DNA from 2 places in the Mycolicibacterium fortuitum subsp. fortuitum genome. Region 1 is predicted to be linked to the other one. Evidence: predicted binding sites of a transcription regulator. Region 1 holds the regulator's gene; the other holds the start of a gene.
The links. Region 1 encodes LexA, which represses DNA repair genes until DNA is damaged. Its sites were predicted from a motif close to CGAACANNTGTTCG; they were not measured.

Region 1 (14,945 bases):
GGTGGTGCTGCACAGTGCCGACGCCACCTCCGCGGACGTCACCGTCGAGATGGGCAAGGCCAACCGATTCGGCACGGGAACCGCGAAGGTCGGCGGCCGCACGGTCAGCGGGGTCGCCGTCGACGTGGGCAATCCGCATCTGGCCTGTGTCGGGTTGACCGCAGGCGAGCTGGCCGCCCTCGACGTGGGCGCGCCGGTGTCCTTCGACGAGCAGCTGTTCCCCGAGGGTGTCAACGTCGAGGTCCTCACCGTCCCGGCCGACGGCGCGGTGTCCATGCGGGTGCACGAGCGCGGCGTGGGAGAGACCCGCTCCTGCGGCACCGGCACCGTCGCAGCCACCCTGGCGGCCCTGGCCCACCAGGGCACCGACACCGGGACGTTGCGGGTCCGTATCCCGGGCGGAGAGGTCACCGTGACGATCACCGAGTCCACCAGCTATCTGCGCGGACCCTCCGTGCTGGTGGCCCGTGGTGAGCTCTCCGACGTGTGGTGGAACGCTGCCCACGCCTAATAGGGATGCGCGCGGCCCGATGCACGTGACAACCTGTAAGTACATATGACTCATCCAGAACATCCCGTCACCCCCAGCACCGGTGAGCTGGCCCTCGAAGATCGCGCCTCCTTGCGCCGAGTCGCCGGCCTCTCCACCGAGCTCACCGATGTCACCGAGGTCGAATACCGCCAGCTGCGGCTGGAACGTGTGGTCCTGGTCGGCGTGTGGACCGAGGGCAGCGCGGCCGATGCCGACGCCAGCCTGACCGAGTTGGCCGCGCTGGCCGAGACCGCCGGCTCGGAGGTGCTCGAGGGGCTCGTCCAGCGCCGCGACAAGCCGGACCCGTCCACCTACATCGGCTCGGGCAAGGCGCAGGAGCTGCGCGAGATCGTGCTGGCCACCGGCGCCGACACCGTGATCTGCGACGGTGAACTCTCACCCGCTCAGCTCAATTCGCTGGAGAAAGTGGTCAAGGTCAAGGTCATCGACCGCACCGCGCTGATTCTGGACATCTTCGCCCAGCACGCCACCAGTCGCGAGGGCAAGGCACAGGTGTCGCTGGCCCAGATGGAGTACATGCTGCCCCGGCTGCGCGGCTGGGGTGAGTCGATGTCGCGTCAGGCCGGTGGCCGAGCGGGCGGTGCCGGCGGCGGGGTGGGAACCCGCGGCCCCGGTGAGACCAAGATCGAAACCGACCGCCGCCGCATCCGCGAGCGGATGTCCAAGCTGCGCCGCGAAATTCGCGAGATGAAGAAGATCCGCGACACCCAGCGCAGCCGGCGGCTGTCCTCGGATGCCGCCTCGGTGGCCATCGTCGGCTACACCAACGCCGGCAAGTCCAGCCTGCTCAACGCCTTGACCGGGGCCGGTGTGCTGGTGGAGAACGCGTTGTTCGCGACCCTCGAACCGACCACGCGGCGCGGCGAGTTCGACGACGGCCGGCCGTTCGTGCTGACCGACACCGTCGGCTTCGTCCGGCACCTGCCGACCCAGCTGGTCGAGGCGTTCCGGTCCACCCTCGAAGAGGTGGTGGATGCCGATCTGCTGGTGCACGTGGTGGACGGCTCCGACGAACATCCGCTGGCGCAGGTCAACGCGGTCCGCCAGGTGGTCAACGATGTGGTCGCTGAGTACGACATCGCCCCACCGCCGGAGTTGTTGGTGGTCAACAAGATCGACGCGGCCACCGACCTCAGTCTGGCCGCGTTGCGGCGCGCGCTCCCGGACGCCGTGTTCGTCTCGGCGCAGACCGGTGACGGGCTGGACCGGCTGCGGGCCCGGATGGCGGAGATGATCCCGCCCACCGACGCGACGGTCGACGTGACCATTCCCTACGACCGCGGGGATCTGGTGGCGCGGGTGCACGCCGACGGCCGGGTGGACGCCACCGAGCACACCGCCGAGGGCACCCGCATCAAGGCACGCGTGCCGATGGCGCTGGCGGCGAGCCTGGACGAATTCGGCACCTTCTGAGCACGCGTCAGGCGGCAGATTTCTTCTTGCTGCTGGTGTCCTTTGCGCTGGTGCGCTTTGGCTCGGGACGGTCCGTGGCCTTGTCTTTCGCGCCGTCCTGACCAAGGGCCTTGCGCACGCTGCTGCGGAGCGACTTGGCCATGTCACGCGCCGGATGTCCCTTCGTGGCCAGCGCTTTCGGCAGTGAAGGACGCTGCTTCGGGGCTGTCGCATCGGGGTCGGCCGCGTTCGGTGCCGTCTCGGGCTCGGTGACCGTGCTCAAACGCCGGAGCGGTGTGTAATCCGAGGTGGCGGAGACTTTCGTGGTGTCGGCAGCGGCCTTGTCGGCAGCGTCCGGGACCCGGACGGTCACGCCGGACTGCGTCGGATCGGTCCATCCGGGCAGCGGGTCGAGTCCGGGGTTGAGTGCCGCCCGGACGCCCTCGGGGATGTCGTTGATGAGATCGCTCGCCAACGTCACGGGGTTGAACCTGGGCAGCAGCTGGAACGGTGTGGGCGTGCTGTAGTCGGTTCTGGTGTAACCGGTTTCGATGAGGGTCTGGGCCAGCGGTGAGACCAGATCGACGAGTGGGACCACGACGGCGGACGTGCCGGTCGCCGCGCCCAGGTCCAGCAACGGCTGCATGATCGGCAGCGTCTTCGCCGGCAGCGTGACGTAGTACGTGTCGCTGCCCTCGACCTTCTGGCAGTGAGTATCCGCGCTGCAGTTCGCCTTCGCGTTCTCGATCGCGGCCTGCACCTGTTCGGGTGTGTAACCGTACGGCGTGGCCGTCGCCGGGTCGTCGCCCCGGGGGTCCAGATAGGTGCCGTGCACGTACTGGAATCCGGCCAGCGCGTTCGCCAGCGCGAGCGGATTGAGCACCCACGACGGAGCGTCGGCGACGCCGTCGTACTGCAGCGCGATGTCGTAGGTCTCGATGCCGGTATCCGTAGGAGTGGGCCGGCCGAACGTCGCGTCGAGGATCGGGACGGTGCCCAGGATCGCCAGCCGCTCGAAGATGCCACCGTCGGGGCGGTTCGGGTTGCCGATCAGGACGAAGCTGAGATTCTGCTTCTGTTCGTCGGTGAGATCGGCCAGGTTGCCCTTGACGATGCTGGCCACCGTGGCGCCCTGCGAATAGCCGAAGACCGTCACCGGATGGGCTGCGCTGGGATTGTTTGCGCCGACGAGTTCGCTGGTCAGCCGGGTGACTCCACTGGCGACCGACACGTTCCACTTGGCGCCCTCCAGTCCGCCCCAGCCGGGCAGGGGGATGGGCCAGAACTGGGCGATGTAGGGGATCGCCACCGGTGCCGCGCAGTCCTCGGCACCGCAGCTGCCGCTCGGCTGGACGTAATAGGCGACGGCGTTGGCCATGTAGTTGTTGGAGTTCTGCGGGTCCGGCGTCCCGGTGCCGGGAACCACCAGCGGAGTCACCGCCACCACCAGTCCGACCGCCGCGGTACCGACGGGCGTCAGCCCGATCACCACCGAGCCGGACACGGCCACGGCGCCGACCAGCAGTGACCTGGCAGCAGATCGGGGTGAGAATCGCATCGGCTCAGATCTCCTTTCGCTGACGCCGCCGTCAGCGCTGAGGGGATCTTTGCACCGGCGTGCGAGCGTCACCGGGAAAACGGCCGAAGTGGCAGTAGCCCAACGGGTTCAGCGTGTCCGGATCACCGGAGGCTGGTGTGCGCGCACCGGTGGGAGCGGTCCGTCGTACTTCTCGACCTGCACCAGGACATGTGCGCCGGTGCAGCCTCGCGCCAGCGACGAGGTGCCGATGTCCTCGGTGAGCACATTGGGATTGCCGTGCACGCACATCGAATCGGGGTCGGCAGGGTCGGCCGGGTCGAACCACGCCCCGGTCGACAGCTGCACCACGGCCGCGCGCAATCGGTCATCGATCACCACGCCGGCCAGGCAGGCGCCGCGATCGTTGAACACCCGCACCACGTCGCCGTCGGACAGGCCTCGGGTTGCCGCGTCCCCTGGATGCATCCGGATCGGTTCGCGTCCTTGCACTTTCGAAGACTGGCTGGTGGCGCCACCGTCGAGCTGGCTGTGCAGGCGGGCCGCGGGCTGGTTGGCCAGCAGGTGCAACGGATATGACCGGGACCGCTCGCCGCCGAGCCATTCGGTCGGTTCGTACCAACGCGGATGACCGGCGCAGTCGTCGTAGCCGAACCCGTCGATGGTCTGCGAGAAGATCTCGATGCGGCCGCTCGGGGTGGCCAGTCGGTGCCCGATCGGGTCGGCGCGGAAGTCGGCCAGCAGCGTCAGTCCAGGTTCGGTGGGAAGCCGCAAGTGTCCCGCGGCCCAGAACTCTTCGAACTCGGGAACATCGAAATCCAGCCCGGCAGACCACTTTTCGTACATGTGGACCAGCCATTCACGTGCCGTGCGGCCTTCGGTGAACTGCGGTCCGAAGCCGAGTCGCTCGGCCAGTGCCGAGAACGTGGTGTAGTCGTCACGGGATTCGGCAAACGGTTGCGCCAGGGCCGGCATGGCCACCAGCAGCGGGTCGTTGCGCGAACCCGAGTAGTCCTCGCGCTCGTAGGCGGTGGTCGAGGGAACCACGATGTCGGCATGCTTGGCCATTGCCGTCCAGTACGGGTCGTGCACCACGATGGTCTCCACCCGCGACAAGGCGCGGCGCAACCGTGGGATGTTCTGATGGTGGTGGAACGGATTACCGCCGGCCCAGTACACACACTTGATGTCGGGATAGGTCAATTGCAGGCCGTTGTAGTCGAACGGCCGGCCGGGGTTCAGCAACATGTCGGTGACGGCTGCGACGGGGATGAACGTCTTCACCGGGTTGAGGCCCTGCGGCAGTACGGGCAGGCCGCAGCGCAGCGGCGGAAGCCCCGGCTCGTTCATCGAGCCGTAGCCGTGGCCGAAACCCCCTCCGGGTAAACCGATCTGGCCGAGCATGGCGGCCAGCGTCAAGCCCATCCACGGAGCCTGTTCGCCGTGCCGGACCCGCTGCAGCGACCAACTGACGGTGACGAGGCTGCGTGAGGCGGCCATCCGCCGGGCCAGGGCGGTGAGCTCTTCGGCCGGTAGGCCGCTGAGCGCCGATGCCCACTGTGGGCTCTTGGCGACGCCGTCGTCGCGGCCCAGCAGGTAGCGCTCGAACCGGTGATAGCCCGTGCAGTACGTGTCGAGGAAGTCGAGATCGGCCAGGCCCTCGGTGGCCAGCACGTAGGCCAGCGCGAGCATCACCGCCACATCGGTGCCGGGGATCGGTGCCAGCCATTGGCAGTGGCCGTCGACGTCGTCGCGAAGCGGGCTGAACGACACGATCTGCCCGCCCCGGTCACGCAACCGGCGCAGCGCGTCGCGTGCGGGATGTGCCGTGGTGCCGCCGTGGTTGATGCCGGTGTTCTTCAGCGCGACACCGCCGAAACACACCAGCAGATCGGTGTGCTCGGCGATCACGTCCCAGTCGGTGGATCGCTTGAACAGGTCATCGTGAGTACCGACCACCCGCGGCATGATCACCCCGGTTGCGCCCAGGCTGTAGGAGTGACGCGAGGAGGTGTAGCCGCCGAGCATCTTCAGAAAGCGGTGCACCTGGCTCTGAGCGTGGTGGAAGCGTCCGGCACTGGACCAGCCGTAGGAGCCGCCGTAGATCGCCTCGTTGCCGTGGGTGTCGACGACGCGGCGCAGTTCACCGGCGAGCAACTCGGTGAGCTCCTCCCACGACACCGCGACGTACTCGTCGGCACCGCGTTCGTCGCTCGGGCCGGGGCCGTCCCGCAGCCAGCCGCGGCGCACCGCGGGCCCCGCGATTCGTGAACGGTGCCGGATCGATCCCGGGAGGTTGCCCAGCAACGGCGAAGGATCCGTATCGCCGGCCATCGGGGTGACGGCGGCGATGTCGCCGGCCGTGATGTCGGCGGTGAAGGCGCCCCAGTGCGCAAGGCTCATGGGGGACCGGGGCATGGCCAGAGTTTACGGGCGGCACTCACCCTCCCCGCGGCTGACCAACCACCCGGTTGGTATAGGTTGGCCCCCAAATCCGTAACCAGTACCGGAGGTCACACCATGGGCAGTGTTGTGAAATACGACCGCACGTTGTTCGAACCGGAGCACGAGCTGTTCCGCGAGTCCTACCGCGCGTTCCTCGACAAGCATGTCGCGCCGTTCCACGACCAGTGGGAGAAGGACAAGATCGTCGACCGCGGGGTCTGGCTCGAGGCGGGTAAGCAGGGCTTTCTCGGGATGGCTGTGCCCGAGGAGTACGGCGGCGGCGGTAACGACGATTTCCGGTACAACACCATCGTGTGCGAGGAGACGGTCGCCGGACGCTACAGCGGAATCGGCTTCAGCCTGCACAACGACGTCGTCGCGCCCTATCTGCTGCGGCTGGCCAACGAGGAGCAGAAGCAGCGCTGGCTGCCGAAGTTCTGTACCGGTGAATTGATCACGGCGATCGCAATGACCGAACCCGGTACCGGCAGCGACCTCCAGGGCATCAAGACCCGCGCGGTGCGCGACGGCGACCACTACGTGCTCAACGGGTCGAAGACCTTCATCACCAACGGCATCCACTCCGACCTGGTGATCGTCGTCGCTCAGACCGACCCGGAGAAGGGCGCGCTGGGCTTCTCCCTGCTGGTGGTGGAGCGCGGCATGGAGGGCTTCGAACGGGGCCGGCACCTGGACAAGATCGGCCTGGAGGCCCAGGACACCGCCGAACTGTCGTTCACCGACGTCAAGGTGCCGGTCGAGAATCTGCTCGGCGAGGAAGGTCAGGGGTTCGTCTACCTGATGCAGAACTTGCCGCAGGAGCGCATCTCGATCGCCATCATGGCCGCCGCCGCGATGGAGGCCGTGCTGGAGCAGACGGTGCAGTACACCAAGGAGCGCAAGGCGTTCGGCAAGCCCATCGGCAGCTTCCAGAACAGCCGGTTCCTGCTGGCCGAACTGGCGACCGAGGCCACCGTGGTGCGCATGATGGTCGACGAGTTCATCCGGTTGCATCTCGACGAGAAGCTCACCGTCGAGCAGGCCGCGATGGCCAAGTGGTACTCCACCGAGAAGCAGGTGGAGCTGATCGACCGCTGCCTGCAGCTGCACGGCGGTTACGGCTACATGCGTGAGTACCCGGTGGCCCGGGCCTACCTGGACGCCCGAGTGCAGACGATCTACGGCGGCACCACCGAGATCATGAAGGAGATCATCGGTCGCAGTCTGGGTGTCTAGCGGGCCGTTCGGCCCCTTGATAATCCGATATGACGCCCGAAAAGCCCGATTCTGGGTCTTCGGACCCAGATATTGGGCCTTTTTTGGTCATGATCGGCCACGTTCCTTGGTTATCGTCACCTGCTGAAGCAGAGTTGTCGGGGCGGGACACTTCTGAGGAAACTTTGCCGAACGAGCGGGGAGATCGCATGACCAGGCCTGGAGCGAGGCTGAACGCGACCGTGTGGCGGTTGGCGGTCGGCCTGCTCGCACTCGTAGTCGCTGCTTTGGTGGTGCCGGCGGTGGCTTCGGCCACCCCGGAATCAGATGCGGACGCTGCGGTCACCGCCGCGTGGGAGGCCAACGGCGGGGACGGTGGCCCGCTCGGACCGCGACAGGGCGGCGTGTACGCGGTGGGTTCCGGCTTCGCGCAGAACTTCGCCGGCGGCAAGATGTTCTTCACCCCGGCGACGGGCGCCCATTTCATGCAGGGCGCGATCCTGGAGAAGTACGAGTCGCTCGGCGGCGCGGCCGATGGGGACATGGGATTCCCGACCATCGACGAAGGCGCCGGTCGGGCTGCCGACAGTCGTAACTCGACGTTGAGCGCGCCCGACAACCCCGTGATCTTCTGGACCCCGTCCACCGGCGCACGGGTGGTGCGCGGTGCCATCAACGCCGCGTGGGACAAGCTCGGCGGTTCTGCCGGAGTGCTGGGCGTCCCCGCCGACGACGAGACGTTCGACGGCGACGTGGTCTCGCAGAAGTTCACCGGCGGTGAGATCTCCTGGAACCGCAAGACCAAGGCATTCACCACGGTGCCGCCGGAACTGGCTGACCAGCTCGCCGGCCTGGACGTCCCGTCCGACCCCGCATCGGCGATCGCCGCGGCACGTCGCGAGGCGGGCGGCGCCATGGGACCGCTCGGTGCCAAGGACGGCGACCTGTATCCGATCGGTGACGGTGGGTTCGGCCAGAAGTACGCCGGCGGCGAGATCTTCTACAGCCCGGCCACCGGAGCCAACGCCGTCACCGGGCAACTGCTCGAAAAGTACGAAAGCGTCGGCGGTCCCGAGGGAGACCTCGGTTTCCCGACTGCCAGTGAGTCCGAGGGCGGATTAGGGCCCAACAGCCGGATCAGCACCTTTGCCGCTGCCGACAACCCCGTCATCTTCTGGACTCCGGACTACGGCGCGGTGATCGTCCGGGGCGCGATGAACGCCGCCTGGGAGAAGCTCGGCGGCGCCAAGGGCGCTCTGGGCGCCCCGATGGCCGACCAGACCGAGGACGGCAACGTCATCAGCCAGCGGTTCAGCGGGGGAGCGATCTCCTGGGATCGCGAGGCCAACAAGTTCACCACCGAACCGTCGAAACTCGCTTCCGAGTTGAGCGGGCTGCAGGTTCCTGGAATCGGGCAGACCCCCGCAACCGGACCGCAACCCTCCGACACGGACACCAAGAAGCCGTTCTCCTGGCATTGGAGCTGGTGGTGGCTGATCGCGGTGATCCCCGTGGTGTTGCTCGCGGCGCTGATCGTGGGGGCGGCGCTGTGGCACCGACGCCGCGCCGGGGACGACGACGATTTCGACCATGATCCGTTCGAGGATGACTACGACGACGGATCCGGGGATTCCCGGTACGACGGTGGCCCGCACTACGACTCACGCGGCTACGACCACGATGAGTACCGGGATGACCGCGGCGCCGAGGTGCCGAGCGGCTACGGGACCGGCGCCGCCTATGGCGGTGACGCCGCGACGGCGCGGTTCGCCGGACAGGGTGAGGAACCCGCGGCCGCGGCTTCCCCCTACGACGGTCCGACCGACATCGCGATGCCGGTCAGTCAGTGGGCCGCCCCGCACGGATCGCCCGCCGGTTACGGGCGACCGGGCGAGGAGGATGAACCGCCCGAGGACTCTGCTCAGCTGATCGGCCAGGACCGGGGCTTCGACAGCTATGACGACGATGACTTCGACGACGACTATGAAGATGACGACTTCGAGGACGATGACTTCGATGAGGACGAGGACCTCAAAACCATCGACGCCGACTTCGAGGAAGTCGCAGAGGGTGACGAGGTCGACGACTTCGAGGCGGAGCTCGAGGACCAGGACCTGGCGGATACCGGGGCAATGACCCGTCCACCCGGCGGGGTGGGTGAGGCGCAGGGGTTCGCGGGCCTCGGCGGGCTGGCGGTGCCGGGCGATCAGGACAACGTGGATACCGCGCCGACCCGCATCATCACCGAGGCGGAGGCCTACAGCCACGAGACTCACAGCGGGCGCCACGCCGCCATCGAGCTCGACGAGATACCCAGTGCCACAGCCATTCATCTGCCGCTGGAGGATCCGAACCGCGCCCCAGAGGGCTACCCGATCAAGGCCGACACCAAGTCCGGCCGGTACTGGGCACCCGACAGCAGCGAGTACGACGACGCGGTAGCCGAGATCTGGTTCGCCAGTGAGGAGTTCGCCCGCACCAACGGATTCGTGCGGGCGGACTGAACGGCCGGACCCGGCCACCATTGTGTGCCGGGGCGGCCGGCCCGCGGTCGTCAGATCTTGCGGATCACGGTGACGACCTTGCCGAGCACCGCAGCGTCGTTGCCCGGGATCGGGTCGTATGCCGGGTTGTGCGGCATCAGCCAGACCTGACCGCGGGTCCGCTTGAACGTCTTGACGGTGGCTTCACCGTCGATCATGGCCGCGACGATGTCACCGTTGTCGGCCACACTCTGCTGACGTACCACGACCCAGTCCCCGTCGCAGATAGCGGCATCGACCATCGAGTCGCCCACGACCTTGAGCAGGAACAGCGAGCCTTCGCCGACCAGCTCGCGAGGTAGCGGGAAGACGTCTTCGACGGCCTGCTCGGCCAGGATCGGCCCACCTGCGGCGATACGACCGAGCACAGGCACGAAGGTGGGCTCGGGCAGCGCATCGGAGCCGGCCACATCGGTGGACACCAACGTGGCCGCCGACGGATCATCGGCGGCGCGAACATCGACCGCGCGCGGACGGTTGGGGTCGCGGCGCAGGTAGCCCTTGCGCTCGAGGGTGCGCAGCTGATGGGCGACCGATGAGGTCGAGGTCAACCCGACCGCATCGCCGATCTCGCGAATGCTGGGGGGGTAACCGCGACTGGTCACCGATGCGCGGATCACGTCCAGGATGGTCCGTTGCCGGTCGGTGAGGCCGCCCTCGGCCCTGCGTGGGCCCGCGCCGTCCGATCCGGCCGGGCTGTCGGTGCTGCCGTCCTTGCTGCGGTCGTCGCTCATGAGGCCGAATGTAGTCGCTGATCGAACATTAATCAAACATGTGTTCGACGCGTGTTGCGCCCGTGTCCGCTGGTGGGGCGGTTGCGGAGGGCTCAGGGTCGGCCGCTGTCGGTTGACGGCCCGAACTTGTCGGTGCCTTGTTCTATCGTTTGGCAACAGTTCGATCACATGTTCTATCTATCGAACACTTGAGCGAGTATGTTCGAACACAAGAGCGAAACCGTCCCACCGAAAGGCAGTCAGATGGCGATCATCGATATCCCCGCCGATAGCCGCTCCCGCGCTGTTCGGGCCATGCCGCAGTCCTCGCCGCAGCGCGTCCGCGTCCGGGGCGGTGCCGGCGCAGCGGGATACGCCGGCACGGGCCACACTCGGGGCAGTGCCACCTTCGGCACCGCCGCCGCAAGGCCGGTGCGCCGAGTCCGGCGGCCCGCGCCGTCCCGGCCCGCGGGCGGTGCGGTTCGGTATCGCGGAACCGGCGTGCTGATGTCGCGCGCGTCGCACCGCAGCCGGCCCATCACTCCGTTGACCACGGTGTTGCTGGCTCTGGTGGCCGCAGGAATCACGGTGTGGCTCGGTCTGGTGGCACAGTTCGGCGGAGTGATGGGGGCGACCAGCCCGGAGCCCACCGAGCTCGCCGTCGTTCAGGTGAAGTCGGGGGAGACGCTGCAGCAGGTGGCGCGGAGGGTGGCTCCTGACGCGCCGGTGGCCCAGGTCGTCGAGCAGATCCGTGACCTCAACCAACTCGACTCGGCAGCGGTCGACGCAGGGCAGACACTGCTCGCCCCGGTGGGCTGAGCAGCGCAATGTCCGCTGAATCGTCCTGTCAGGCAGTCAGACTGGCCGGTGTCGACATGAGCATCTACGCCCCACTGGACCCGGCGGTGAGTCTCCCTCGGGCAGCACGGGTACGCTCAAGGGCGCTCGAACTAGTTGTCCGGCGGCATGACGAAGGAGCGGTGATGCACTGTCCGTTCTGCCGTCATCCTGATTCGCGGGTGGTCGACTCCCGGGAGACCGACGAGGGCCAGGCGATCAGACGCCGGCGGTCATGCCCGGAATGCGGGCGCCGCTTCACCACCGTGGAGACCGCGGTATTGGCCGTGGTCAAGCGCAGCGGGGTGACCGAACCGTTCAGCCGGGAGAAGGTCATTCGCGGAGTGCGACGGTCCTGTCAGGGCAGGCAGGTCGACGACGATGCGCTGAACGTCTTGGCGCAGAAGGTCGAAGACGCGGTCCGCGGCCTCGGCACGCCGGAGATCCCCAGCCACGAGGTCGGGTTGGCGATTCTCGGCCCACTGCGCGAACTCGACGAGGTCGCCTATCTGAGATTTGCCTCGGTGTACCGGTCATTCTCCTCGGCCGAGGATTTCGAGCGCGAGATCGAGGCGCTGCGGGCCCACCGCGCCGGGGCGTGAGTCACTCCAGTCGAGTGGTGCCGTCGCTGACGACGCGGCCGGACAGACGCACCCAGCCTTCCGGACTCCAGCGGGTCTCGATCACCGAACCCTTGCCCTGGATGATCGTCAGATCCCGGCTCAAGTAGTCCGTCATCCGCACCGCCGCCGATCCGGTGGCCTCGTCTTCGGGGATTCCGAGGTGCGGGGCGAACGATCTGGCACGTAGCGTGCCTTTCGCTTCATCGATCCACGCCCACAAGTAGTTCTCCTCGGCCTCGGCGAAATCGTCGGGTTCGGCGGAGAGTACTTCGTCGACCGAGGACAAGTCATGGATGGCGAACTCTGATGCCCACTCCGAACGGGCGTTGACCACGGCGCGATCGCCGTCATATTCCACCTGGATGATCCCCGCGGGCACCTGCAATGTGTTGACCGGAAACCCTGTTTCGCGCAGCCACCACGAGGCGCCGACCGTGGGGTGTCCGGCGAACGCCAGTTCGGCTACCGGAGTGAAGATGTGGGCATGGGCGGAGTTGCCGCCCGGCTGCGGCAGATCGATGAATACCGTTTCGCTGTAACCCAATTCGGTGGCGATGCGCTGGCGGTCAGCTGGTGCGACGGTGCTGTTGTCGACCACGCCGAGCGGATTGCCGTACTTGCCGTCGGAGTCGGTGAATACGCGTAACACGGTGACGTCGATGGCCATGACCCGATGCTACGTCGCACCGCGCGCTCGTCGGGCGATCTGTCCGGACCCGGTGCGGGTGAAGCGATCAGGTGGCGCTGCGCTCGTCTGCGTCCATCGCGTCCAGCACCGCGATCTGGGTGTCGAACGGCCCGCTCATCGCCGATTCGCTCCGCCCGCTGCGCAGCAGGTTGCGCAACCGGTCCTGGTCGTAGACCGAGGGTTCGGTTGTGTCGATGAAGCGTTCGACCACCTCGACGAAGCGGTCGGGGTCGTCGTGGAACGGAAAATGCCCGGATCCGGAGAAGATCTCCAACTGGGAACCGGGCATTGCGGCATGGGCCATGTGGGCGTGGCTGACTGGGATGACCGAATCGCTTTGACCCCAGATCAACTGGACGGGAACCGATTCGGTCAGGTAACAGCGATCCAGCATGGTGACGACCTGGCCGCGCCAGTCCACGACGGCGCGCAGGGTGCGGGCGAATGCCGATGACGCCGTCGGCTCGGGCAGATCCGCGAGGATGCGGAGCATGTCCGGGATGTCGCGGCCGAGGCCGGTTGAGCCCAGCACCGTGCCCGCTGCCCGGCCGGCCAACTGCAGGGCGGGCAGGACCAGGGGCAGGCGCAGCAGCGCCAGCGCCTCACTGCCCATCGGGAGCGAGGCGACCCGCAACGCCACATTGACGTCCTTGGTGACCCCGCCGGCACCCACGAGGATGAGGCGGTCGACCAACTGCGGGAACTGGTAGGCGAATTGCATGGCCACGCCGCCGCCCAGAGAATGGCCGATCACGGTCACCCGGTCGATGTCGAGCACGCTGAGCAGGTCGCGCATGCCGTTGGCATAGGCCGCGACCGAATAGTCGGCACGCGGTTTGTCGGAGCTGCCGTGGCCGAGCAGGTCCGGGGCGATCACGGTGAACCGTTGCGCCAGTGCCGACTGCACGGTGTGCCAGGTGGTCGAGTTGTCACCGATGCCGTGGATCAGCAAGATCGCCGGCCCGGAGCCGGCCACCCGAAAAGCCCGCCGGTATCCGTGGATGGTGCGGTATTCGAGTGTCGGGGTGAGCTCGCGAACGGTCCGCAGATGGGGTTTGCGCTCGGTCATGCTGGTCAACCTCGCTCTCGGCCCGGCGTCGGGCTCCTATGGGTTGTCGCCGTTCGGGAAGCCGTCGCCGAAGCCGTCCGGTCCGTCTTTGTACTTGTCGTCTTTGTACTTCTCACCGGTCTGCTGGGCGAGGAACCGTTCGAACTCGGCTCCCAACTCGTCACCGCTGGGTAGCTCCTCGTCACGCGCCAGCAGGGACCGATTCTCCTGTGCGGCAACGAACGCATCGTACTGGCGCTCCAACCCCGTCACCACTTGAGCCACCTCGGCGCTGGCTTCTACCTGCTCGTTGATCTTGCTGAACACCTCGGCACCGGCCTCGGACAGCTTCTCCAACGGCAGTTGTAGCGAACCCGTTCGGGCCACCTCGGCAAGCAACGCCTCGGCGGCAGGCGGGTACGCCGTCTGGGCCAGGTAATGCGGGACATGCACGGTGTACCCGACCACCTCGTGGCCGTGCTGGGCCATGCGGAACTCGAGCAGGTTGGACACACTGGCCGGCACCTGGACTTCGCCGACCCAGGGGGTGTGCTCGGCGATGAGCTCCTTGTTGTTGGCGTGCGCCGTCAGCATGACCGGGCGGGTGTGCGGGACCGCCATCGGAATGGTGCCGAGACCGATCACCCGGCGGACTCCGAGCTGCTCGGACAGCAGCCGCACGGCGGTGATGAACCGCTCCCATCGCAGGTCCGGCTCCAGCCCGGCCAGCAGCAAAAATGGCGTGCCCACGCCGTCATGCAGCGCGTACAGGTTCAGCTCGGGTTCCTCGTAGCTGGTGAAGTGGTCGGTCTTGAACGTCATCAGCGGGCGGCGCGACCGGTAGTCGAGCAGCTCGTCGATGGCGAACGAGGCCACCAATTCGGTGTCGAGGGTGTCTTTGAGGTGCTCGGCGGCCAGCCGGATCGCGTGGCCGGCATCGGAGAACCCCTCCAGGGCGTGGATCAGCACCGGGCCGCGGCCATCCGAAGACGACAGCTGCGGAGCCGGGAATTCAAGCTCGTACATACCGCTCTGGTCGGGGTGGTAGTGCTGGTCGGGGGTGTCGCTGCTCTCGGTCATCTCGCTTCGTCTCCTCGCTGCGGTAGGACGCTGTGACGGCCCGCCGCCGTGTTCTCTAGTGTCCCGCATACCCGGGCGGCGGGTTCGTCCCGCCCCGCTTGTGCGTTCGAACGCGCCGGACCAGCGCCCGCATTCCGGCAGTTCCCTGCGCGATCAGGCAAAATCGTGATGATGCGCGTGACCCGGATGGCGAAGTTCACAGTCGCGGCGGCCGTGATGGCTGCCGGGGCGGCCGCGTGCACCGTTCCCGGCACCACCGCCGGCGGCGCGG
Region 2 (14,945 bases), 710 kb from region 1:
TATTGCACCCGCTCGGCCAAATGGTCATCGGCAAAAGTAATATGCCGAGCTTCCTCTGCCAGATGAATGTAGACAATTCGGTTCAGCAACGGTGGCACCCGCTGTTTACCCCGCAGCATAAGCGTCTGCTGGAAGTGAACTGGCTGTTCACCGCCCAGCACGCCAATGAAGAGCAGGACGCTCAGGTACCCACTGATGAAGCCTACGAGGGGCCCCAGAATCCGCGACAGTCGCCGCATGCCTGGCACATCTTGATCGTTCCGATTGATGAATTCCTGAAACATCTGGATGTGGTTGCATTCGTCGGTCACTTCATGCATGAGGTAGCGGAACACAGGATCAGAATTAGCGAGCTTTCCCGCATAATGTACGACGCCGCGAATCAGTATCATTTCAAACTGAATCCCGACCTTGAACGTGTTGGCCGTGATCCACCGGCCCATATCTACACGCTTCTGAAGTGGTTGCGCGGCATGCCAGTCCGTCGCCGCTAGCGGACTCGTATCAGCCCTCAGCTGCCAGCGGGGGTCGTTCTTATCAAGATCATTTTCGGGAGCGTCCCAGTCGATGTCGATGAACGGGTCGAATCGTAGTCGAGTCGTCGCGAAGGAAAGGGCCTCCACCGTGGCGAGGTGGAGGTCCTCTGATGTGTCGTCCGCGTCATCGACCGTTGCCATTGCCCATCCGTTGATCTGTGAAGTTTCCCGCAGAGAGTACCAACCTGAGAGCCATATCACTCTCACAGCCACGGCATTGTGCCACGAGTTGTTGCAAGTCCGTTAGCCGTCGGGGTCAACGCTCTTATCAGGGGGTGCAGTCCACCGCACAGCAGAGCGACCACCAAGGCCCACACAAATGCGGTTGCCCGCCATTCCGACTCGGATGGACCGTGGTTCGCAGTACCGTAGCCGTCTGATGAGCAGCAATCACCACGTTTCGCCGAACCATGCCGTCGTCGTCGGAGGGAGCATCGCGGGCCTGTGCGCCGCCCGGGTGCTGTCCGACCACTATGGACGCGTCACGCTCTACGAGCGCGACGAGCTGCCGGACGAACCGGTCAATCGCGGCGCCATACCGCAGGGCCAGCACGTACACCTGCTGATGGCTCGTGGGGCCGACGAGTTGGAGGCGCTGTTTCCCGGATTGCTCGACGACATGGTGGCCGCGAACGTCCCCGTGGTCGAGAACCGACCGTCCTCCATCCACTTCGAGGCCGGCGGGCACCTGCTCGGCACCGGACAGACACTCGAGTCCAACTTCACCGCCTACGTGCCCAGCCGCGGACAGCTGGAATGGCAGATTCGCAGGCGGGTGTCGGACCTGCCCAACGTGCAGATCCTCCGACGCAGTGTGAGCGAACCGCGGTACGACCCGGGTGCCGAGCGGGTCACCGGTCTCTTGCTCGACGACGGTGAACACGTCGCCGCCGACATGGTGGTCGATGCCTCCGGCCGCGGCAGTCGGCTGCCGGTGTGGCTGGAGCAGTGGGGGTATCAGCGACCACCCGAGGAGACGATCAAAGTCGGGGTCACCTACGCATCCCAGCGGGTCCGCATCCCAGCCGAGCTGATCAGCGAGAAGATGGTCGTGGTCAGTGCCGCGCATGACAGCGGCCTCGGTATGGGCATGCTGTTCCACGAGGACGGAATCTGGACGGTGACCGCGTTCGGGGTCGCCAAGGCCGAGCCGCCGAGCGATTTCGCCGGTATCAAACAACTGGGTGGCACTGCGCTTCCACCGCACCTCGCGACGGCGTTGCGCGCCGGTGAAGCGGTGGGCGACATGAACTTTCACCGTTATCCGGTGGCCAAGTGGCGACGGTACGACAAGCTGGACCGGTTCCCCGACGGGATCTTCCCGTTCGGCGACGCGGTGGTGAGCCTGAATCCGACATACGGGCAGGGCGTCACCATGTCCACCGTGCAGGCGGCCAACCTGCGTCAGGTACTCGCCGAGGGAACCCAAGACCTGGTTCGCCGGCTGGCACGGCGTACCGCGAAAACCACCTACCCGGTGTGGATGATGAACTCGGTTGCCGATCAGGTGAAGCACGGGGCGGAGGGCGACAAGGCTTTCTGGTACAGCCCGTTGTTCGGTCTCTTCGACCAATTCCTCGGAGCGGCCGAAACGGATCCCGTTCTGGCCGAGTGGTTCTTGCGACGTACGAGCATGCTGGACAGCCTGTGGCTGACGCCACCGCCTCGGATTGTCGGACGTGCGATCCGCCACAATGTCAAGGCGTGGCTGGCCGAACGGCGCCGGCGGCCGCATCGCTCGGAGAATTCGGTCACTGCCGGTAGCCGGACCTCCGGCTAGATACCGATGGTGACGCGGAACAGCTTCGTCGGCTCGGCGGCGGTCAGTCGTATCGGGCCGTCCGCGGCCGCCACCCAGGCCGCCGCGCCGCGCTCCAGGGTGAGCTTGTCGTCGTCGGCGTAGATCACCGCGGCACCTTCGGTACACAGCAGCAGCTGAGGACCGTCGTGGTGGGAGTGGACGTCGATCTCGGCGCCGATGTGTTTCTCATCGACCGTCAGCACCGACACCGCGAATTCCTGCGCGGGGGTCTGGTAGATGGTTTCCGTTCCGGCCGTTGATGTTTCCGAGCGGAGACGATCCTCGGGAGTCGGGGTGAAGTCCAACACCCGCAGCAGTTCCGGGACATCCACGTGCTTCGGGGTCAACCCACCGCGCAGCACGTTGTCGGAGTTGGCCATCACCTCGACACCGACACCGTGCAGATATGCGTGCAGATTCCCGGCGGGAAGATAGATGCCCTCCCCCGGCTGCAGACTGATGCGGTTGAGCAGCAGAGAGGCCAGCACACCGGCATCACCGGGGTAGCGCTCGCCGAGTTCCAGCACCGTCTTGACCTCGGCGGCGAATTTCTTTGCCCCGGAGCGGATGTAGTGGACCGCGCCATCCAGCACCGCAGGCACCAGCACATCGAGGTCGGGTTGCGGGGCGGTGATCCAGGTGGTGAACAGAGCCCGCAGACCGTCGGCGTCGGATTGATCCGAGAGCAGGTTGATGAACGGGTCGAGGTCCGAGACCGCCAATGCACGCATCAACTCGACGGTGCGGGCTACCGGGCGAAATCCGGCCAAGGCATCGAATTGTCCCAGCGCCACCAACAATTCGGGTTTGTGGCTGCTGTCACGGTAATTGCGGACGGGCGAGGACACCGGAATGTCGAGCCGGCTCTCGCGTTCGAAGCCCTCCCGCGCCTGCGCCGCACTGGGATGGGCTTGCAGTGACAACGGTTCGTCGGCGGCCAGCACCTTGACGAGAAACGGCAGTGCATCGCCGAAGCGTCCGATCGCCACGCTGCCCAGTTGCCCCTCGGGGTCGTCCTGGACGGCCTGCAGCAGCGACTCTTCACCGTGTTCGGTCTGCAGCCAGGCCGGGTCCTGCGGATGTGCGCCGAGCCACAGCTCGGCCTCCGGATGGATTGTCGGACTGGGCCTTCCGGTGAAATCAGCGATTGCAGTGCGCGAACCCCAGGCATAGGTCCGCACCGCTCCCCGTAGCAGATGCACGTCTTATCCTCGAACCAGTTTCAAATACACGGCCGTCATCTCCAGGCGGACAGCCAGAACCGCCAGTTGTTGTTCCGGTCGCCCCACCGGCAGGGTCGTCCCAGCCTGGTCCGGCACGTCCTCGGCACCGATCATCGCGATGTCGTCGAAGCCGCTGACCCGCGCCCCTACCAGCTGCCGTTCGGTGTCGGTGACCAGAGCGAACGTCCGCATGCGCCGCGGCAGCGGTCCGTCGATCTCCTCATCGTGGAACAGTGATCGGGCCGCGGGCAGCCCGACCGCTCCGCTGCCGATCGCGGCGAGCACATCGCCCAGCCCGGCTGCGCCGACCACTTCCCCGGCCAGGCGCAGCATCGCCATCGCCCCGTGACGAGCCAGTGCGAGCGTGGCCGGATTGTCACCGGCCAGTACGACGGCACTGTCCGACATCCGTTCGGCCAGAGTCTTGGCCGGGTTGGTGAACAGCTCGCGGCCGGCGCTGTTACGCAGCGCCTCGGCGTCCAGTTCGTCTGCCAGCGCCGCCAGATCTACGCGCATACCCGGATCCACCACGTGCAGCGCGGCCAGGCCGGCAGCCAGGTATCGGGTCAACCCGAAGTCGTCGGGAACCCACAGCCGAGGCGCCAGCACCACCGCACGCCCGGCGGCGACGTCACGCAAGGGGCCCTCGTGCGGTGCCACGACGAGCACCCGCGCACCCCGGCGCACACCGGTCGCCGCAGCGTTCACCAGAGCCGGGTCACCCGGATCATCACCGGCCACGATCACCACGTCGAGGGCACCCAGCCACGGCGGGGTCTCGGAGGCGACGACGACGGGAGCAGCGATCGACGCGCTCAGCGCGCCCACCAACATGGCTCCCGCGCTTTCGGCGGCGCCGCGTCCGGCCACCCAAATCACCGTGCGCGGTGGATGATCGGCGCGCAGCGGGTCCAAAAGCCCTTCCGCCAGTGCCGCGGCGGTCGCCCGGACCTGGGCACCTGCCATGGCCGCCGCCCGCAGCAGACCGTTTCGATCGGCGGCGAGAAGTCCGTCGCCGTCGTCCAGGTCGACCGTGGCGTCCACGGAGTTCACGGCACCGGCTCGCTCACCTCACGGATCTGTGCCGAGACTCTGTCGACGAGTGCCGTGACGTCCTCGACAGTGCGTGCCTCCACGTTGAGCCGCAGCAGCGGTTCGGTATTGGACGTGCGCAGGTTGAACCAGCTGCCGTCACCGAGGTCCACCGTCACGCCGTCGAGATGGTCGATGGACTGGATCGAGCCGGTGAAGGATTTGAGTACGGCCTCGACGCAGGCCGGCGCGTCACTGACGGTGAAGTTGATCTCGCCGGATGCCTCGTAGCGCTGATAGTCCGCCATGAACTCCGAGAGCGGACGGTCCTGCTCACCGAGTGCGGCCAATACGTGCAGCGCCGCGAGCATCCCCGAATCGGCGCCCCAGAAGTCACGGAAGTAGTAGTGGGCCGAGTGTTCACCGCCGAAGATGGCGCCGGTCTCGGCCATCAGGCCCTTGATGTAGGAGTGCCCGACCCTGGACCGGACGGGAGTGCCGCCCCGCTCGACCACCAACTCGGGAACGGCCCGCGAGGTGATCAGGTTGTGGATCACCGTGGCGCCGATCTCCCGCTTGAGTTCACGGGCGGCCACCAGGGCGGTCACCGCAGACGGCGACACCGGGCGGCCGAGTTCGTCGACCACGAAGCAGCGGTCGGCGTCGCCGTCGAAGGCCAGGCCGATGTCGGCCCCGCTGGCCAGCACATGGGCCTGCAGGTCGACGAGATTGGCCGGATCCAGCGGATTGGCCTCGTGATTGGGGAAGCTGCCGTCGAGTTCGAAGAACAGCGGCAGAACGGTGACACCCGGAATCGGCCCCAGCACCGCCGGGGTGGTGTGGCCGGCCATGCCGTTGCCTGCGTCGACCGCGATGCGCAGCGGCCGCAGGGCGCTGAGATCGACCAGCGAGCGGAGGAACGTGCCGTAGTCGGTCAGCACGTCGCGATCCGAGATCGTGCCGGCCGGACCGTCGTGGGCCGGAACGCCGGCGATCACCTCGTCGGCGATGACGGACAGCCCGGTGTCCTTGCCCACCGGCTTGGCCCCGGCACGGCAGAGCTTGATCCCGTTGTAGGCGGCCGGGTTGTGGCTGGCGGTGAACATCGCTCCCGGGCAGTCCAGCAGGCCCGACGCGAAGTACAGCTGATCGGTGGAGGCCAGCCCGATGCGGACCACATCCAGCCCCTGGGCCGTCACGCCCTCGGCGAACGCGGCTGCCAGTGTCGGCGAGCTCTCCCGCATGTCGTAGCCGATCACCACCTGTGGGGCGCCTTCGCCGCGGACCAGTCGGGCGAACGCGGCGCCGACCTCGGCCACGAAGGCTTCGTCGATTTGGCTACCCACCAGACCACGGACGTCATAGGCCTTGATGACATCGTGAACAGCCGCCGCTGGCCTAGACATATAGCTCCTTGTGAAACGGGATCGTTGGCGCCAGCCTAACCGTCGGGCGACCTCGACACGTTCACTACTCTTGGGCCGGCCGTCGTCCGATCAGGTCTGATCAGTGCAAGTCACTGGTCGGGGTCCGGCAGCACCCGCAGGTGCCCGCGACGGCGGCCGTTGGTCTCGGCGGGACGTGCCTGCGGCGCCATCACCGCGCCGGCGCCCACACCGGTGGAGGGATCGGAGAATCCGGCCACCACTCCGCCGTGGGGAACCGCGCCCGGCTGGCCTTCGCGGACCGCATCGGCCAACGCCACCAGATCGTCCTCGTCGGGGTGGGTCGGCAACGGCCCGGCGTGGCGGACCAGCTCCCAGCCTCGCGGTGCCGTGATACGGCCGGCGTGGCCGACGCAAAGGTCCCAGGAGTGGGGTTCGGATACCGTGGCCAGGGGTCCGACTACAGCCGTGGAGTCGGAGTAGACGAAGGTCAGCGTCGCCACGGCATAGTGCGGGCACCCGGGCCGGCAGCAGCGACGGGGAACATTCACGCTCCAGAGATTACTTTGGACGGTCGCTGTGCGGTGCCGGACACGCGCAGCCGTCGGGTCCCCGATCCCGAACCGTTACGATCATCGCCGTGGCTCAGCGCAACCCATGGAGATCGCGGCGCGGTCGCGACATGCGCGGGCCGTTGCTTCCGCGCTCGGTGCCCGGGTGGCGGAGTCGTGCCGAGCGCTTCGACATGGCGGTGCTGGAAGCCTATGAGCCGATCGAACGGCGGTGGGCGTCGCGGATCCGAGAACTCGATGTCGCCGTCGACGAGATTCCGCGGATGTCTCCGAAAGACCCCGACAGTGTGCAATGGCCACCGGAGGTCATCGCCGACGGACCGATCGCGCTGGCGCGGCTGATACCTGCTGGGGTTGACGTCAGAGGAAATCCGACCCGGGCTCGAATTGTCTTGTTCCGCAAGCCCATCGAGCGCCGGGTCAAAGGATCCGATGAGCTTGCTGACTTGCTGCATGAAATCCTGGTGGCCCAAGTGGCCACCTATCTGGGAGTTGAACCGTCAGTCATCGACCCAACGATCGACGACGACTGACGCCTAGCGCCACACCCACGGTGTAGCGCTCTACGCGTAGCGCGTCAGATGATGCCGCGCTTGAGCCTGCGCCGCTCGCGTTCCGACAATCCTCCCCAGATTCCGAAGCGCTCATCGTGCGCGAGCGCGTATTCCAGGCATGCGTCCTTCACCTCGCAGCCCTGGCAGATGCGCTTGGCTTCGCGGGTAGACCCGCCCTTCTCCGGGAAGAACGCCTCCGGGTCGGTCTGTGCGCACAGCGCACGTTCCTGCCATTGGTCGTCTTCGGTTTCCGGATCAACATCAATGTGCTCGGGAACCAGACTCAGCTGGGGACGTCCGGTTTCCCCCATCGGTGCCGGTCCCGTGTTGATGTGCGGTGCGTTGTCTACCGAGCCGAGTAGCCGGCCGTCGAACCGGACCACACGATCGAAATCGCCGCTCTCATAAGACATTATCCCCCGCCTCCTCACTCGGTCTCGTAGATCCTAAGTGGAGCCCCACTATGGTGATGTGCGGTCACCCCATTCGAACAGTTGATCGAATCTCGGTCCGCGACACCGGAATCGGTCACCAACCGGGAAATGACACATCTGTGATTACACACGTGTTAGCTGCCGGGGTCAAGCGCCAGAGCGGGAATTCATACCATCCCGTAATGTCAAATCGGCGCGTCGCGACATCGGCGTGTCCTGCTCGTGACGACGCCGTTTCCATCCGCACGCCCTCAACGCCTAGGGTCGGACGTTGTGAAGATCACCGTTCTGGTCGGCGGCGTCGGAGGCGCCCGGTTTTTGCTGGGGGTCCAGCACCTGCTCGGCCTCGGCCAGTTCGCCGGGTCCGACAGCAAGCACGAACTCACCGCGATCGTGAACGTCGGTGACGACGCCTGGATGCACGGCGTACGGATCTGTCCTGACCTCGACACCTGCATGTACACCCTGGGCGGCGGCATCGATCCCGAACGCGGCTGGGGCCACCGCAACGAAACGTGGCACGCCAAGGAAGAACTCGCTGCCTACGGCGTGCAACCGGACTGGTTCGGCCTGGGCGACCGGGATCTGGCCACCCACCTGGTCCGCACCCAGATGCTGCGGGCCGGCTACCCGTTGTCGCAGGTCACCGAGGCGCTGTGTAAGCGCTGGTCACCCGGGGCGCAGCTGCTGCCCGTCACCGACGACCGCAGCGAAACCCACGTGGTGATCACCGACCCCGAGGACGGAGCGCGCCGGGCCATCCACTTCCAGGAGTGGTGGGTGCGCTACCGCGCCCAGGTGCCCTCGCACAGCTTTGCGTTCGTCGGCGCGGAACAAGCAACCGCCGCACCGGGCGTCACCGAGGCGATCGCCGATGCGGACGTGGTGTTGCTGGCACCGTCGAATCCTGTGGTGAGCATCGGGCCGATCCTGCAGATCCCCGGTGTCCGCGGCGCGCTGCGCTCGACCAAGGCGCCGGTGATCGGCTACTCCCCCATCGTCAACGGAAAACCGTTGCGCGGCATGGCAGATGAGTGCCTGTCCATCATCGGCGTGGAATCCACCTCACAGGCCGTCGGCCGGCATTTCGGCGCTCGTTCTGGCACCGGAATCCTGGACGGCTGGCTGGTGCACGAGGGCGACACCGCCGAGATCGAGGGCGTTCAGGTGCGCGCCGTCCCGCTGCTGATGACAGACCCTCCGACCACCGCAGAGATGGTGCGGGCGGGTCTTGACCTGGCCGGCGTCGCCCTGTGAGCACCGAGCACGGGTCCGCGGACCGCGTCGAGATCCTGCCGGTACCAGGGCTTCCGGAGTTCCGGCCCGGAGACGACCTGGCCGCCGCGCTGGCCGGGGCGGCACCCTGGCTGCGCGACGGTGATGTGCTGGTGGTCACCAGCAAGATCGTCTCCAAGTGCGAGGGCCGCATCGTCGCCGCTCCTTCGGATCCCGATGAGCGGGATACCCTGCGGCGCAAGCTGATCGACAGTGAGGCCGTTCGTGTCTTGGCACGTAAGGGCCGGACCCTGATCACCGAGAACGCCATCGGCCTGGTCCAGGCCGCAGCCGGAGTCGACGGCTCCAATGTCGACTCGAACGAGTTGGCCCTGCTGCCAGTCGATCCCGACGGCAGTGCGCAGGCGCTCCGCAACGGCCTGCGTGAGCAACTCGGCATCACGGTCGCCGTCGTGATCACCGACACGATGGGACGCGCATGGCGCAACGGCCAGGCTGACTTCGCGATCGGCGCATCGGGGCTGACGGTGCTGCACGGCTACGCCGGCGCGCGCGACCGGCACGGTAACGAACTATTGGTCACCGAGGTGGCCGTGGCCGACGAGATCGCTGCCGCAGCGGATCTGGTGAAGGGCAAGCTCACCTCGATCCCGGTGGCAGTGGTACGCGGGCTCGATCTGACCGACGACGGCTCAAGCGCACGCACGCTGCTGCGATCCGGCGAGGATGATCTGTTCTGGCTCGGCACCGCCGAGTCGATCCAGCTGGGGCGCAGCCAAGCTCAACTGCTGCGCCGCTCGGTGCGTGCGTTCTCCGACGAGCCCGTCGACCACGCGCTCATCGAAGCCGCGGTCAGCGAGGCGCTCACGGCGCCCGCACCGCACCACACCCGTCCGGTGCGCTTCGTCTGGGTTCAGGACAACGCCACCCGTGTCCGGTTGCTGGACCGGATGAAGGACAAGTGGCGCGCCGACCTGAGCGGAGACGGCCGAGATCCCGAGTCGGTCGAGCGGCGCGTGAACCGTGGCCAGATCCTGTATGACGCCCCGGAACTGGTGATTCCGTTCCTGGTTCCCGACGGCGCCCACAGTTATCCGGACGCGGCGCGCACCCAGGCCGAGCACACCATGTTCACCGTGGCCGTCGGGGCGGCGGTGCAGGCTCTGCTCGTGGCGCTGGCGGTGCGTGAGGTGGGCAGCTGCTGGATCGGCTCGACGATCTTCGCCGGCGATCTGGTGCGCTCCGAGCTCGATCTACCGGACGATTGGGAGCCGTTGGGCGCCATCGCGATCGGACACCCCGCCGACCCCCAGCCGCCGCGCGACCCGGTACCCACCGACGGCCTGCTGGTGGTGAAGTGAGCGCCGAGAGTCTGCACACTTCGGCGGTCGAGATGCTGACGCATTGGCAGACAGCCGATCCCGGCCAGGACACCCTGCGTCATGCCGTGCTGTCGTTTCTGGCCGCCCGCCCCGACGCCTGCCTTCGGGCATGCGTGCCCGGCCACATCACCGCCTCGGCACTGGTCGTCGACCATACGGGCACCAAGACCTTGCTCACCCTGCATCCACGCTTCGGCCGTTGGCTGCAACTCGGCGGGCATTGTGAGGAAACGGATTCCGACATTCAGGCCGCCGCCCTGCGCGAGGCCGCCGAGGAGTCCGGCATCACCGGGTTGAACATCGAGGCGCAACTGGCCGCACTGCACGTGCACCCGGTGACCTGCTCACTGGGGGTGCCGACCCGTCACCTCGACATGCAGTTCGTGGTGCGGGCACCGGAAGGTGCCGAGATCGCCTGCAGCGACGAGTCTTTGGATCTGCGATGGTGGCCGCTGGATGCGCTGCCCGAAGGTACCGACTTCGGATTGACCCAGCTCGCGGGGACCGTGACGGGAACCGTCTAGCCCGGCGCCTGGGTACAGTACGCCCGGCGCGCAGCGCGCAACGCCACCGCTGCCTGGTCCGGAGCGGCGCCGTACTGGCCCGCCATCTGGTCGATCACTGCCTGCGCCGGCGTACCGGTGTAGAGCAGGCGGCACATCTCCCGGCCGACCATCAGCAACTGGTCGTCGTCGCCGGGGAACACGCCGCGGGTGGCCTTGAGGTACGCGTTGTCTTCCCATGTGAGCGGGATGGGCCACGCGACCGCCTCGGGCGCAGTGACACCGAGAACCCCTCCGAGCACCAACAGCGCCGCGATCGGCGCGATCGGTGCGCGCCGTCGCCTGTTGAATCCGCCCATGAACATTGCCCTCCCCTTTCGCCGATCCGATCCTAAGGGTCGACGGGGGCCGGCAAACACACTTTTCTCAGCGCCGAGCGTCAGACGTCGGTGGAGTACCGGATGCCGCCGTCGGGAATCGACACCCCGGGCCACACCCTGGCGCCGCGCAACAGCTCGCAGCGCGCACCGATGTCGGCGCCGTCACCGATCACCCCGTCGCGGATCAGTGCCCGTGGGCCGATGCGGGCACCGAAACCGATGATCGAACGTTCGATCACCGCACCGGCTTCCACGCGTACTCCGTCGAAGATCACCGCGCCGTCGAGGCGAGCGCCGGCACCGATCTCGGCGCCACGTCCCACCACGGAGCCGCCGATCACCAATGCCCCGGGGGCGACCGCCGCGCCCTCGTGCACCAGGGACTCACCGCGCTGACCGTTGAGTGCGGGTGACGGTGCGATGCCGCGGACCAGATCGGCCGATCCGCGAACGAAATCCTCGGGCGTGCCCATGTCGCGCCAGTAGGAGGCGTCGACGTATCCGCACACCTTCAACCCGTCGGTGAGCAGGCCGGGGAACACCTCGCGTTCGACCGACACGGGCCGGCCCTTCGGAATCTGGTCGATCACATGCTTTTTGAAGACATAGCAGCCGGCGTTGATCTGATCGGTGGGCGGGTCCTGGGTCTTCTCCAGGAACGCCGTCACGCGACCGTCGGCATCGGTGGGCACACAGCCGAACGCCCGCGGATCGCTGACGCGCACCAGGTGCAGTGTCAGATCGGCCTGGTGGGTGTCATGCGACTCCAGCAGCGCGCCGAGGTCCGCCGCCGACAGCACATCGCCGTTGAACACCATGGCGGTGTCGTAACGCAGCTTGTCCGCCACGTTGGCGATGGCACCACCGGTGCCGAGAGCCTCGGTCTCCGTGACGTATTCGATCTCGAGTCCGAGATCAGACCCGTCACCGAACGCCTCCTCGAACACCTCCGCCTTGTAGGAGGTGCCCATCACCACATGCTTGATGCCGGCTTCGGCTATCCGGGCCAGCAGATGGGTGAGAAACGGCACACCGGCCGTCGGGAGCATCGGCTTGGGTGCCGAGAGAGTCAAGGGCCGGAGCCTGGTGCCACGTCCACCGACGAGGACGACGGCGTCCACTTCCGCAGGATTGATCACCTCAGCGCCCTTTCGCCTGTTTACGTCGAGAACTACCGACCACCAGGCCCGCACGTGCTGCCAGCGCGCCCCGAATTGTCCACCGTAACGGCGCCTGCCACGGCGCCGGGTATCGATCAGCCAGGAAAGTGTAGGTACTGCGGTGATGGGCGGCCAAGTTGCGCGCCGGGTCCCGGCCGGTGGAGTGCCCCTTGTGGTGCAGTACCTCGGCCGACGGCACATAGACGTTCTGCCAGCCGGCGCGGGAAATCCGGTCGCCGAGATCGACGTCTTCCATATACATGAAGTAGCGCTCGTCGAACCCGCCGACCGCGTCGAACGCGGCGCGGCGCATCAACAGGCACGAACCCGACAGCCAGCCGACCTCGCGTTCACTGGGGTCCTGGCGGTCCTGACGGTAGGCGGCCGTCCACGGATTGGATTTCCAGAACGGGCCGACCACGGCGTGCATGCCGCCACGGACCAGGCTGGGTTGGTGGCGTGCCGACGGGTAGACCGAACCGTCAGGGTCGCGGACCAGCGGACCGAGCGCGCCGGCACGCGGCCACCGCTGGGCCGCGTCGATCAGCATGTCGATCGAATGCGGACCCCACTGCACGTCGGGGTTGGCCACGATGAAGAACTCTTCGCAGTCACCCTCGGAGATCTTCTCGGCGCCGCGGTTGACGGCGCTGCCGTAACCCAGATTGCTGCCGGTCCGGAGCAGGCGCACGTTCGGGTAGCGCTTCTCGGCCTGTTCGGGGGCTCCGTCGGTCGAGCCGTTGTCGGCGATGATGACTGTCACGGGCCGGTCGGTGGCCAAGGCGAGCGACGCGAGGAAACGGTCCAGGTGTGGGCCCGGCGAGTACGTCACCGTCACCACGACGAGCGGGCGGGCCGCATCCAAAGTCACGGCGTAGAGGGTAGCGGGCCGGAGGGGTCTTCTTTTCCAACCGCTGCCACCAGCGCTTCCCGCCAATCCCGCAGCGGCGTCAGGCCCGCCTCTGCGGACCGCAGCGCCGAAAGGACGGTGTAGGCCGGTCGCGGCGCGGGACGCGGATGCCGGTCGCTGCCGACCGGCCGCACCCGCTCCGGATCAGCCCCGACAGCGGCGAACGTCGCCCGCGCCTGCTCGAACCGGCTGGCCGCTCCGGAGTTGGCGGCATGCAGCACACCGGGCTGAACGCCGCCGTCGGCGATCTGCAGCAGGGCCGAGACCAGGTCACCGGTGTAGGTCGGTGACCCGACCTGGTCGGCGACCACTTCCACCGGGTCGTCTCCGGCCGCCAGCCGGCGCATGGTCGCCACGAAGTCTTTCCCGTCGCCGCCGCGGTACACCCAGGCGGTCCTGACCACATGGGCATCGGGTTTGGCGGCAAGTACCGCATGTTCGCCGGCCAGCTTGGTCTGGCCGTAGACGTTGACCGGACCGGCCACGTCGTCGATCTCATACGGTGTACGGCGCTCACGGGACGCCCCGAATACGTAATCGGTGGAGATGTGGACCAGACCGGCACCGACCTGTGCACACACCGTGGCAAGGTTGCCAGGACCGACGGCATTGACGGTGTGGGCCCTGTCCTGGTCGTTTTCTGCGGCGTCCACCTGCGTGAATGCCGCGCAGTTGATCACCACGTCGCCGGGCTCGACGAATTGCCGGATCGCCTCAGCGTTGGCGATATCACATTCAGCGGAGGTCAGGGCCAGCACGTCCCGGCCCTCATGACGTGCCTGATCAGCCAATACCTGGCCGACCATGCCGCCGGCCCCGGTGATCACAATCCGTTGCGTCATGCGCAGAGTCTGGCACGCCGATCGTCGTTACCCGGCTCACGACCATGCCGCAAGTAGCCTGGGCACGTGCCATTCCCCCTGCTTCGCTCCCTCGCTGTGGCCACAGCGTCGGCTGTGGTGCTCGGAACAGGGGTGGCCTGGACCCAGATCCGCTCCTTCGAATCGGGCATCAACCACATCAGCTCGGCGGCGCTCGGCGGTGGCGGTGACGACGGAGCGATCGACATCCTGCTGGTCGGTATGGACAGCCGCACCGACGCACACGGCAACCCGCTGTCGCAGCAAGAGCTTGAGACGTTGCGTGCCGGCGACGACGTCTCGACGAACACCGACACCATCATCCTGGTGCGCATCCCCAACAACGGGAAGTCGGCCACCGCCATCTCCATCCCGCGCGACTCGTACGTCCAGGCACCGGGTAGGGGAAAGATGAAGATCAACGGCGTCTTCGGCGAGGTGAAGCTCGAGGAGATGAAGCAACTCGTCGAGGTCGAGGGCGAGGATCCGGCCGTCGCGGAGCCCAAGGCCACCGAGGCCGCCCGCGAAGAGCTGATCGAGACCGTCGCCGCTCTCACCGGCGTCACCGTTGACCATTACGCCGAGATCGGCCTGCTCGGCTTCGCGTTGATCACCGATGCCCTGGGCGGCGTCAACGTGTGTCTGAAAGACGCGGTGTACGAACCTCTCTCGGGTGCTGATTTCCCGGCAGGCTGGCAGAAGCTCGACGGCCCGCAGGCGCTGAGCTTCGTTCGGCAACGCCACGACCTGCCGCGCGGTGACCTCGACCGGGTGACCCGTCAGCAGTCGGTGATGGCCTCGCTGGCGCATGATGTGATCTCGACGAAGACACTGTCGAGCCCGGGCACCCTGAGCAAGTTGCGCGAGGCCGTGCAGCGCTCGATGGTGATCTCCGACGGCTGGGACATCATGGATTTCATCCAGCAGCTGCAGAAGCTGGCCGGCGGCAGCGTGGCGTTCGCCACCATCCCGGTCCT

Region 2: a site for LexA is predicted at 7,591-7,604, ahead of cofD (2-phospho-L-lactate transferase). Genes of this name have one in related genera too.

What each region holds. Positions count from the first base shown of each region.
Region 1 covers NZ_AP025518.1:2,657,670-2,672,614, forward strand. The annotation lists gene dapF (diaminopimelate epimerase) at 1-511, shown strand, start outside; gene hflX (GTPase HflX) at 557-1,966, shown strand; gene MFTT_RS12995 (PE-PPE domain-containing protein) at 1,974-3,503, opposite strand; gene MFTT_RS13000 (molybdopterin guanine dinucleotide-containing S/N-oxide reductase) at 3,612-5,900, opposite strand; gene MFTT_RS13005 (acyl-CoA dehydrogenase family protein) at 6,003-7,163, shown strand; gene MFTT_RS13010 (LGFP repeat-containing protein) at 7,352-9,646, shown strand; gene lexA (transcriptional repressor LexA) at 9,697-10,419, opposite strand; gene MFTT_RS13020 (LysM peptidoglycan-binding domain-containing protein) at 10,663-11,217, shown strand; gene nrdR (transcriptional regulator NrdR) at 11,382-11,837, shown strand; gene MFTT_RS13030 (PhzF family protein) at 11,839-12,525, opposite strand; gene MFTT_RS13035 (alpha/beta fold hydrolase) at 12,593-13,615, opposite strand; gene MFTT_RS13040 (proteasome assembly chaperone family protein) at 13,652-14,674, opposite strand; gene MFTT_RS13045 (trypsin-like serine peptidase) at 14,843-14,945, shown strand, end outside.
Region 2 covers NZ_AP025518.1:1,950,522-1,965,466, reverse strand. The annotation lists gene MFTT_RS09530 (AurF N-oxygenase family protein) at 1-677, opposite strand, end outside; gene MFTT_RS09525 (FAD-dependent oxidoreductase) at 916-2,316, shown strand; gene manA (mannose-6-phosphate isomerase, class I) at 2,313-3,539, opposite strand; gene MFTT_RS09515 (hypothetical protein) at 3,543-4,613, opposite strand; gene MFTT_RS09510 (phosphomannomutase/phosphoglucomutase) at 4,610-5,998, opposite strand; gene MFTT_RS09505 (DUF3499 domain-containing protein) at 6,109-6,528, opposite strand; gene MFTT_RS09500 (metallopeptidase family protein) at 6,660-7,082, shown strand; gene MFTT_RS09495 (WhiB family transcriptional regulator) at 7,127-7,516, opposite strand; gene cofD (2-phospho-L-lactate transferase) at 7,811-8,794, shown strand; gene MFTT_RS09485 (coenzyme F420-0:L-glutamate ligase) at 8,791-10,134, shown strand; gene MFTT_RS09480 (NUDIX hydrolase) at 10,167-10,679, shown strand; gene MFTT_RS09475 (DUF732 domain-containing protein) at 10,676-11,017, opposite strand; gene manB (mannose-1-phosphate guanylyltransferase ManB) at 11,098-12,177, opposite strand; gene MFTT_RS09465 (glycosyltransferase family 2 protein) at 12,179-13,069, opposite strand; gene rfbD (dTDP-4-dehydrorhamnose reductase) at 13,066-13,950, opposite strand; gene MFTT_RS09455 (LCP family protein) at 14,017-14,945, shown strand, end outside.